Pararoseomonas sp. SCSIO 73927: one gene and its partner. The protein of the gene in region 2 interacts with the protein of the main gene of each other region in a pairwise test. Links are inferred from orthologs where the notes say so. Each region holds a gene or a part of one and is shown on either strand. Other genes may lie near its edges.

Region 1 (3,181 bases), 1.6 Mb from region 2 along the record:
GGCGTCCAAGAAGGGCTGGTGCTGGTAGGAATTGGCGTCCAGGTCGCCGGCGGCGAGCGCGGCGTTGGGCTGGATGTAGTCGGTGAACTCGACCACCCGGATTACCAGCCCGTCGCGCGCCGCAATGTCGCGCACCCTCTCCAGCACCTGGGAGTGCGGCCCGGCGGTGGCGCCGATGCGGAGCGGCCGGGCAGCGGTGCCGGCCTCCTGCGCACGCGCCGCGGCGGGCAGGACCAGGGGGGAGAGGGCAGCGAGGGCCGCGAGGCGGCGGCGTGTGACGGGCATGGTTGTCCTTCCCTGTTATGTCAGCGCCGGCTGGTGCGCCGGACGAGCCAGTCCCCCAGGGATTGCAGCCCCTGGACGAAGAGGATGAGGATGACGACAACGGTCGCCATCACCTCCGGCATGAAGCGCTGGTAGCCGAAGCGGATGCCGAGATCGCCGAGACCGCCACCCCCGATGGCCCCCGCCATGGCGGAGTAGCCGACGAGGCTGACGAGGGTGACGGTGACGGCCGCGATCAGCCCGGGCATGGCCTCCGGCACCAGGACGCGGGTGAGGATCTGGGTGCGGGTGGCGCCCATGGCGCGCGCCGCCTCGATCACGCCCCGGTCCACCTCGCGCAGCGCGTTCTCGAAGAGGCGGGCGATGAAGGCGATGGCGGCGAGGGCCAGCGGCACCATGGCCGCCGTGGTGCCAATGGAGGTGCCGGCCACCAGCCGCGTAAAGGGCACGATGGCCACCATCAGGATGATGAAGGGCGTGGAGCGCACGGCGTTGATCAGCAGCCCGACCGGCCGGTTGGCCCAGGCATTGGGGGCGAGCCCGCCCGGACCGGTGGAGTAGAGCAGCAGGGCGAGCGGCAGACCGACGACGACGGCGATGACCACGCTGCCGAAGGTCATCAGCAGCGTTTCCCATGCCGCCTCGATCATCAGGTCGGTCAGCGCCGGGGGCAGCCAGGGGATCATACCGGGTCCTCCGCGATCTCGGAGACGTCGAGGCCGAGGCCGCGCATCCAGGCGCTGGCCTCCTCGATGGCGGCGGGCGGGCCGTAGGCGGCCAGCGCCATGAGGCCGTAGGGCTCCCGCCCGATCGCGTCGATGCGGCCGGAGACGATGTTCAGGTCCAGCCCGTAGCGGCGGGAGGCCTCGCTGACCACGGCGCGGGTGGAGGAGGGGCCGGCGAAGAGCACCTGCAGCAGCCGCCGCTCCTCGTCCGGCCCCGGCTCGGGCAGGCGGGCCACGGTGCCGGGCGGCACGACATGGCCGATCACCTCCGCCACGAAGCGGCGGGTGGTGGGGTGGGCGGGGCGGGTGAAGACGTCGAAGACGCGCCCCCCCTCGATCACCTTCCCGGCCTCCATCACCGCCACGCGGTCGCAGATCGCCTTCACCACCGACATCTCGTGGGTGATGAGCAGCACCGTCAGGTCCAGCCGGTCCCGGATGGAGCGAATGAGGGAGAGGATCTCCTCCGTCGTCTCCGGATCGAGCGCGCTCGTCGCCTCGTCGCAGAGCAGGACGCGGGGGCGGGAGGCCAGGGCGCGCGCGATGCCCACGCGCTGCTTCTGCCCGCCGGAGAGCTGGGCGGGGTAGTAGTTCCTGCGATCCTCCAGCCCCACCAGGGGCAGCAACTCTGCCACCCGCGCCTCGCGCTCCGCCCGGGGCACGCCGGCGATTTCCAGCGGAAAGGCGATGTTCGCGGTGACGGTGCGGGAGGAGAGCAGGTTGAAGTGCTGGAACACCATGCCGATCCCGCGCCGGGCACGCCGCAGCGCCGCCTCGTCCAGCGCGGTAACTTCCTGGCCCAGCACCGTCACGCGGCCCGAATCGGGGCGCTCCAGCAGGTTCACGCAGCGCAGCAGGGTGGACTTGCCGGCACCTGACCGGCCGACGATGCCGTAGATCTCGCCGGGCGCAACATCGAGGGAGACGCCGTCCAGCGCGCGCAGCGGCGTGCCGCGGCCGCGATACTCGCGGACCAGCGCCTGGAGGGATATGGCCGGCGGGGGGCCGGAAGGGTCGGACATGATGGGGAACCCGAAGCGGGGAGGGGGGGCGGTCAGGCCCGCCGGGTCTGCCACGGATGGGGGATGCGGGGAATCCGACACCGCCCTGCGCCGTTCGGCATCGAAGCGTCGCGCCCTTCGCGAAGTTGCCGCGCCAGGCACACCGCCTTTCTCCTGTTCGATGGTGTGGTTTACGGATTGTACCCTATACGATCGTGCAAAGCTGTCAACGTGGCCGCGCGGCTTGTCCCCCGGCCGGGAGCGCCGCACCATTCCGCCCCATGAGCACGCTCCCGAGCTTCGATGACGTCCGCGCCGCTGCCGAGCGGCTGAAGGGCCGTGTGGTCCGCACGCCGATGCTGCGGCACCCCGTGCTGGACGAGGCCGTGGGCGGGACCGTGCTGGTGAAGCCGGAGCCGCTGCAGCGCACCGGCTCCTTCAAGTTCCGGGGCGCGACGAACGCCGTGCTGCGCATGCCGGCGGAGAGGCGGGCGGGCGGGGTGGTGACGCACTCCTCGGGGAATCACGGCCAGGCCATCGCCTGCGCCTGCGTGGCGGAGGGGGTTCGCGCGCTGATCGCCATGCCGAAGGACGCGCCCTTCATCAAGGTGGAGAGCACGCGCCGCTGGGGCGCCGAGCTGTTCTTCTTCGACCGGCTGAGCACGGACCGGGATGCCCTGGCGCAGCACCTGGCGGAGCAGCGCAGCGCCACCCTCATCCCGCCCTTCGACCACCCGGACGTGATCGCGGGCCAGGGCACGGTGGCGGTGGAGCTGATCGAGGACGCCGAAGCCGCCGGGCTGCGCCTGGACGTGCTGGCGGTCTGCACGGGCGGCGGCGGGCTGACCGGCGGCTGCGCCCTGGCGGTGGAGGGAATGAGCCCGGGGACGGAGATCTTCGCCGTAGAGCCGGAGGGGTGGGACGATACGGCCCGCTCGCTCGCCGCCGGGCAGCGGGTGCGGGCGGACGGGAAAGGATCGACCTTCTGCGATTCCCTGCTCTCGGCCACGCCGGGGGAGATGACCTTCGCCATCAACGCGCCGCGCCTCGCCGGCGGCGTCTCCGTGACGCCGGACGAGGTGCTGCGCGCGATGCGCTTCGCCTTCGACCACCTGAAGATCGTGGTGGAGCCCGGCGGTGCCGTGGCGCTCGCCGCCGTGCTGGCGGGCT
Region 2 (3,323 bases):
TCGCGATGGCGCGGGCGATCTGCTCGTCCTCCACCGCGCGCAGCCCGGCGGCGTCGAGGCGCCCCTCGGCACGGGCGGCGCGGGCCTCGCGCAGCGCCTGCGGCCGCAGGAGGCTGCCGACATGGTCGGCGCGGAAGCTGGGGAAGCTGGCGGCGCGCGGCCGGTCAATCGTGTCCGAATGGGACATGGCTGGGCATCCTGAGGTCGAAGGTCAACGTCACGGCCGAACCCCGGAAGAACCCCGTTCCCGGGCAGCGCGCCAAGGTCGTGCTGGCAGGTCTCCTCGCGCGCGCCTCGCCGCCCCGCGCCACCGGTCCGGTGCGATCCGGCGGCAGGTCGGGGTCGGCTCCGCGCCGAGGTCTGCGGGGGCAGCCATGGTCTTTCGCCATGTTCCCTTGAAGCCCTCCCGGGCACCAGCGATGCCGGTGTAAGGGGCGGGGCCAGGGGGCGTCAAATGGATGTGGAGAGGCCTTCACGGCTGGCCGCTCGGCAAGGTTCCGGACCAGGCTTGTCTGCCCGGGATCGTCCGCCCAGGCCCGTCCGCCCGTGACGGAGCGCTGCCGCTTCGCTAGGCTGCGACCGATGCCGGGGCGAGGTCGCCTTCCCGCCATCGGGCCGCAGGCCGCCGGTAGGCAGGGACAGGATCATGGGGCCGGACCGAACCCTGCCGTGCTCCCCGCCCACCAACCCATTACCTCTTCCCGACCCGGCTGCCGTGCCGATGCCCGCCGCCCGTGGCGGCCCGGCCCGGCCGGGAGCATGACCTAGCAGGAGACCCGACCATGTTCCTCACCCGTCGCGCCGCGATCGCAGCTATCGCCCTCGCGCCCGCCCTCGCCGCCGCGCAGCAGCCCTCCTCCGGCGGCGTCGCCGTCGAGCAGCCCTGGATGCGCGCGGCGATCCAGGGCGGCACGGGTGGCGCCTTCCTCACCCTCCGCAACGCCGGCACGGGGCCGGACCGCCTCCTCTCCGCCAGCAGCCCGGCCGCCCGCGCGGTGGAGCTGCACACGACGGTGCGCGACGGGGACGTGATGCGGATGCAGCCCGTGCAGGCGGTGGAGGTGCCGGCGGGCGGCAGCGTGACGCTCCGGCCGGGCGGGATGCACATCATGCTCATCGGCCTGGCGGAGGCCGCGCGGCCCGGCGCCACGGTGCCGCTGACCCTTCAGTTCGAGCGGGCCGGCGCGGTGTCCGTGCAGCTGGCGGTGCAGGCCGCCGGCGCGTCCGGCCCGGTGGGGCAGGGCCACCGGCACTGAGCCGAGGCCGGTGCTCCGGCGCGTCCTGACGGTCAGGCCGGGCCGGGGCTGAGAGGCGGCGAGGCGGCGAGGCGGCGAGGTGCCCTCGATGAGCGGGCGCTTCGCCGCAACAGCCCGGGCCACGCGGTCCGGCAGCGCGCACTTCCTGGGCGGTCAGTGCTGGCGGAGGAAGGCCGCGAACGCTTCCAGTGTCGCGTCGCTAACGTGGTGCTCCAGGCCTTCCGCGTCGCTCTCCGCGACCTCGGGCGGGACCCCCACGGCCTTCAGCAGGTCCACTACCACCCGGTGCCGGACCCGGACCTTGCGGGCCAGGGCGTGCCCGTCCGGGGTCAGGAACACGCTCCGGTAGGGCTTGGACTGGGCCAGCCCAAGCGCCTTGAGGCGGGAGATGCTCTTGATAGCGGTGGCGTGGGAGACGCCGAGGCGGCGGGCCAGGTCGGTCGGCCGGGCCTCGCCCTCCGTCTCCAGAAGGTCGTCGATCAGCTCGACGTAGTCCTCCAGCACGGCAGAGGCGCGGCCCGCGCGCGCGGAGGCGTGCCGGGCCGCCTGGGCGCCCTCTTCCGGCATCTCGGCAGGTAGGTCCTCCGCGGCGGGCGGCTTCCGGCCGCGCGGCCCGCGCTTGATGTCCTGGGCGGTCATGGAGGGCACCAAACTACCTGTGATGGCGACGGTGTTGCAACCGTGTCCAGATGGTGGAACACTGCAAGAGTTGTAGCCGGGGCTACATCATCGCGGCGCGGCGCTACCCGCCGGATGCTGCCGGCTGGTGCCGTTCGCCGGGCGCCGCCGGATGGCTGCGAAAACAGGGGAGACGAGGATGCATTTCGGGGTGACCAGGCGGCTGGCCGGCATGGCGGTGCTCGGCCTCGCCCTGCTGGCCGGTGGCGGGAAGGCGGCCGCGCAGGAGGCGCGGACCCGCCCGCTGCGCGTGGTGACCACCTTCACCATCCTGCAGGACATGGCCCGGAACGTGGCGGGCGAGGCGGCGGTGGTGGAATCGATCACCCGCCCGGGCGCCGAGATCCACGACTACGAGCCGACCCCGCAGGACGTGGTGAAGGCCCAGTCGGCCGACTTGGTGCTGTGGAACGGCATGGGGCTGGAGCGCTGGTTCGAGCGCTTCTTCCAGCGCGTGCGCGACGTTCCCTCCGCCGTGCTGACCGAGGGCATCACGGGCATCAACATTGCCGAGGGGCCCTATGCCGGGCGCCCCAACCCGCATGGCTGGATGTCCCCGGCCAACGCGGTGGTCTACGTGGAGAACATCCGCCGCGCCCTGGCCGCGGCCGATCCCCGCAACGCGGAGACCTACAACGCCAATGCCGCGCGCTACACCGCGGAGATCCGGGCGCTCGACGCCCCGATCCGCGAGCGGTTGTCGCGCATCCCCGACGACCGCCGCTGGCTGGTGAGCTGCGAGGGCGCCTTCTCCTACCTCACGCGGAACTATGGGATGCAGGAGCTCTACCTCTGGCCGATCAACGCGGAGGAGGAGGGCACGCCTCGGCAGATCCGCCGCGTGGTGGACACGGTGCGCCGCAACCGCATCCCCGTCGCCTTCTGCGAGAGCACGGTGAGCGACCGCGCCATGCGCCAGGTGGCGCGGGAGGCGGGCGCCACGTTCGGCGGCGTGCTGTACGTGGACAGCCTGACGGAGGGGGGCGGCGACGCGCCGAGCTACCTGAAGCTGCTGGAATACAACGCCAACACGATCCTTCGCGCGTTCCAGGCGCAGGCAGCGCGCTAGGGAACCGCCGATGATCATGTCTTCCGCCCGTGCCGCGGCCCTGCCGCGGCGGGACGTTCCCGCCTTGGGCTTCCTGGGTCTGGGCCGCCGCCTCTTCACCCGGGACGCCGCCGCGCCGCGCGTGGGGGAGGCCGGCGCGCGGGAGCCGGCCGGGCTGGACCTGCGGGTGGAAGGGGTGACCGTGGCCTACCCGAACGGCCAGGTGGCGCTGCGGGACGCCACCTTGCGGCTGGACGGCCCGACGGTTTGCGGGCTGCTCGGCGTCAACGGCGCCGGGAAGTCCACGCTGTTCAAGGCGGTGATGGGCATGGTGCGGCCGG

The links. Proteins that work in one complex are often made in the same cells at the same time.
Region 1: the proteins of mntR (region 2) and VQH23_RS11995 interact in binary tests that used the Escherichia coli proteins (3 or more experiments, as listed by UniProt). The link is inferred for Pararoseomonas sp. SCSIO 73927 from one-to-one orthologs.

What each region holds. Positions count from the first base shown.
Region 1 is NZ_CP146232.1:2,545,261-2,548,441, forward strand. The notes cover bases 1-2,952. They hold VQH23_RS11995 (methionine ABC transporter ATP-binding protein), read right to left. Parts: upstream 2,033-2,952; coding sequence 968-2,032; downstream 1-967. Other genes in these bases: VQH23_RS11985 (MetQ/NlpA family ABC transporter substrate-binding protein), read right to left, coding at 1-285; VQH23_RS11990 (methionine ABC transporter permease), read right to left, coding at 306-971; VQH23_RS12000 (threonine/serine dehydratase), read left to right, coding at 2,293-2,952. Also shown: more of VQH23_RS12000, read left to right, coding at 2,953-3,181. UniProt on the Escherichia coli protein: Part of the ABC transporter complex MetNIQ involved in methionine import. Responsible for energy coupling to the transport system. It has also been shown to be involved in formyl-L-methionine transport.
Region 2 is NZ_CP146232.1:4,148,637-4,151,959, forward strand. The notes cover bases 153-3,104. They hold mntR (manganese-binding transcriptional regulator MntR), read right to left. Parts: upstream 1,896-3,104; coding sequence 1,410-1,895; downstream 153-1,409. Other genes in these bases: VQH23_RS19565 (5-methyltetrahydropteroyltriglutamate--homocysteine S-methyltransferase), read right to left, coding at 153-187; VQH23_RS19570 (copper chaperone PCu(A)C), read left to right, coding at 783-1,256; VQH23_RS19580 (metal ABC transporter substrate-binding protein), read left to right, coding at 2,074-3,003; VQH23_RS19585 (metal ABC transporter ATP-binding protein), read left to right, coding at 3,014-3,104. Outside these bases: more of VQH23_RS19565, read right to left, coding at 1-152; more of VQH23_RS19585, read left to right, coding at 3,105-3,323.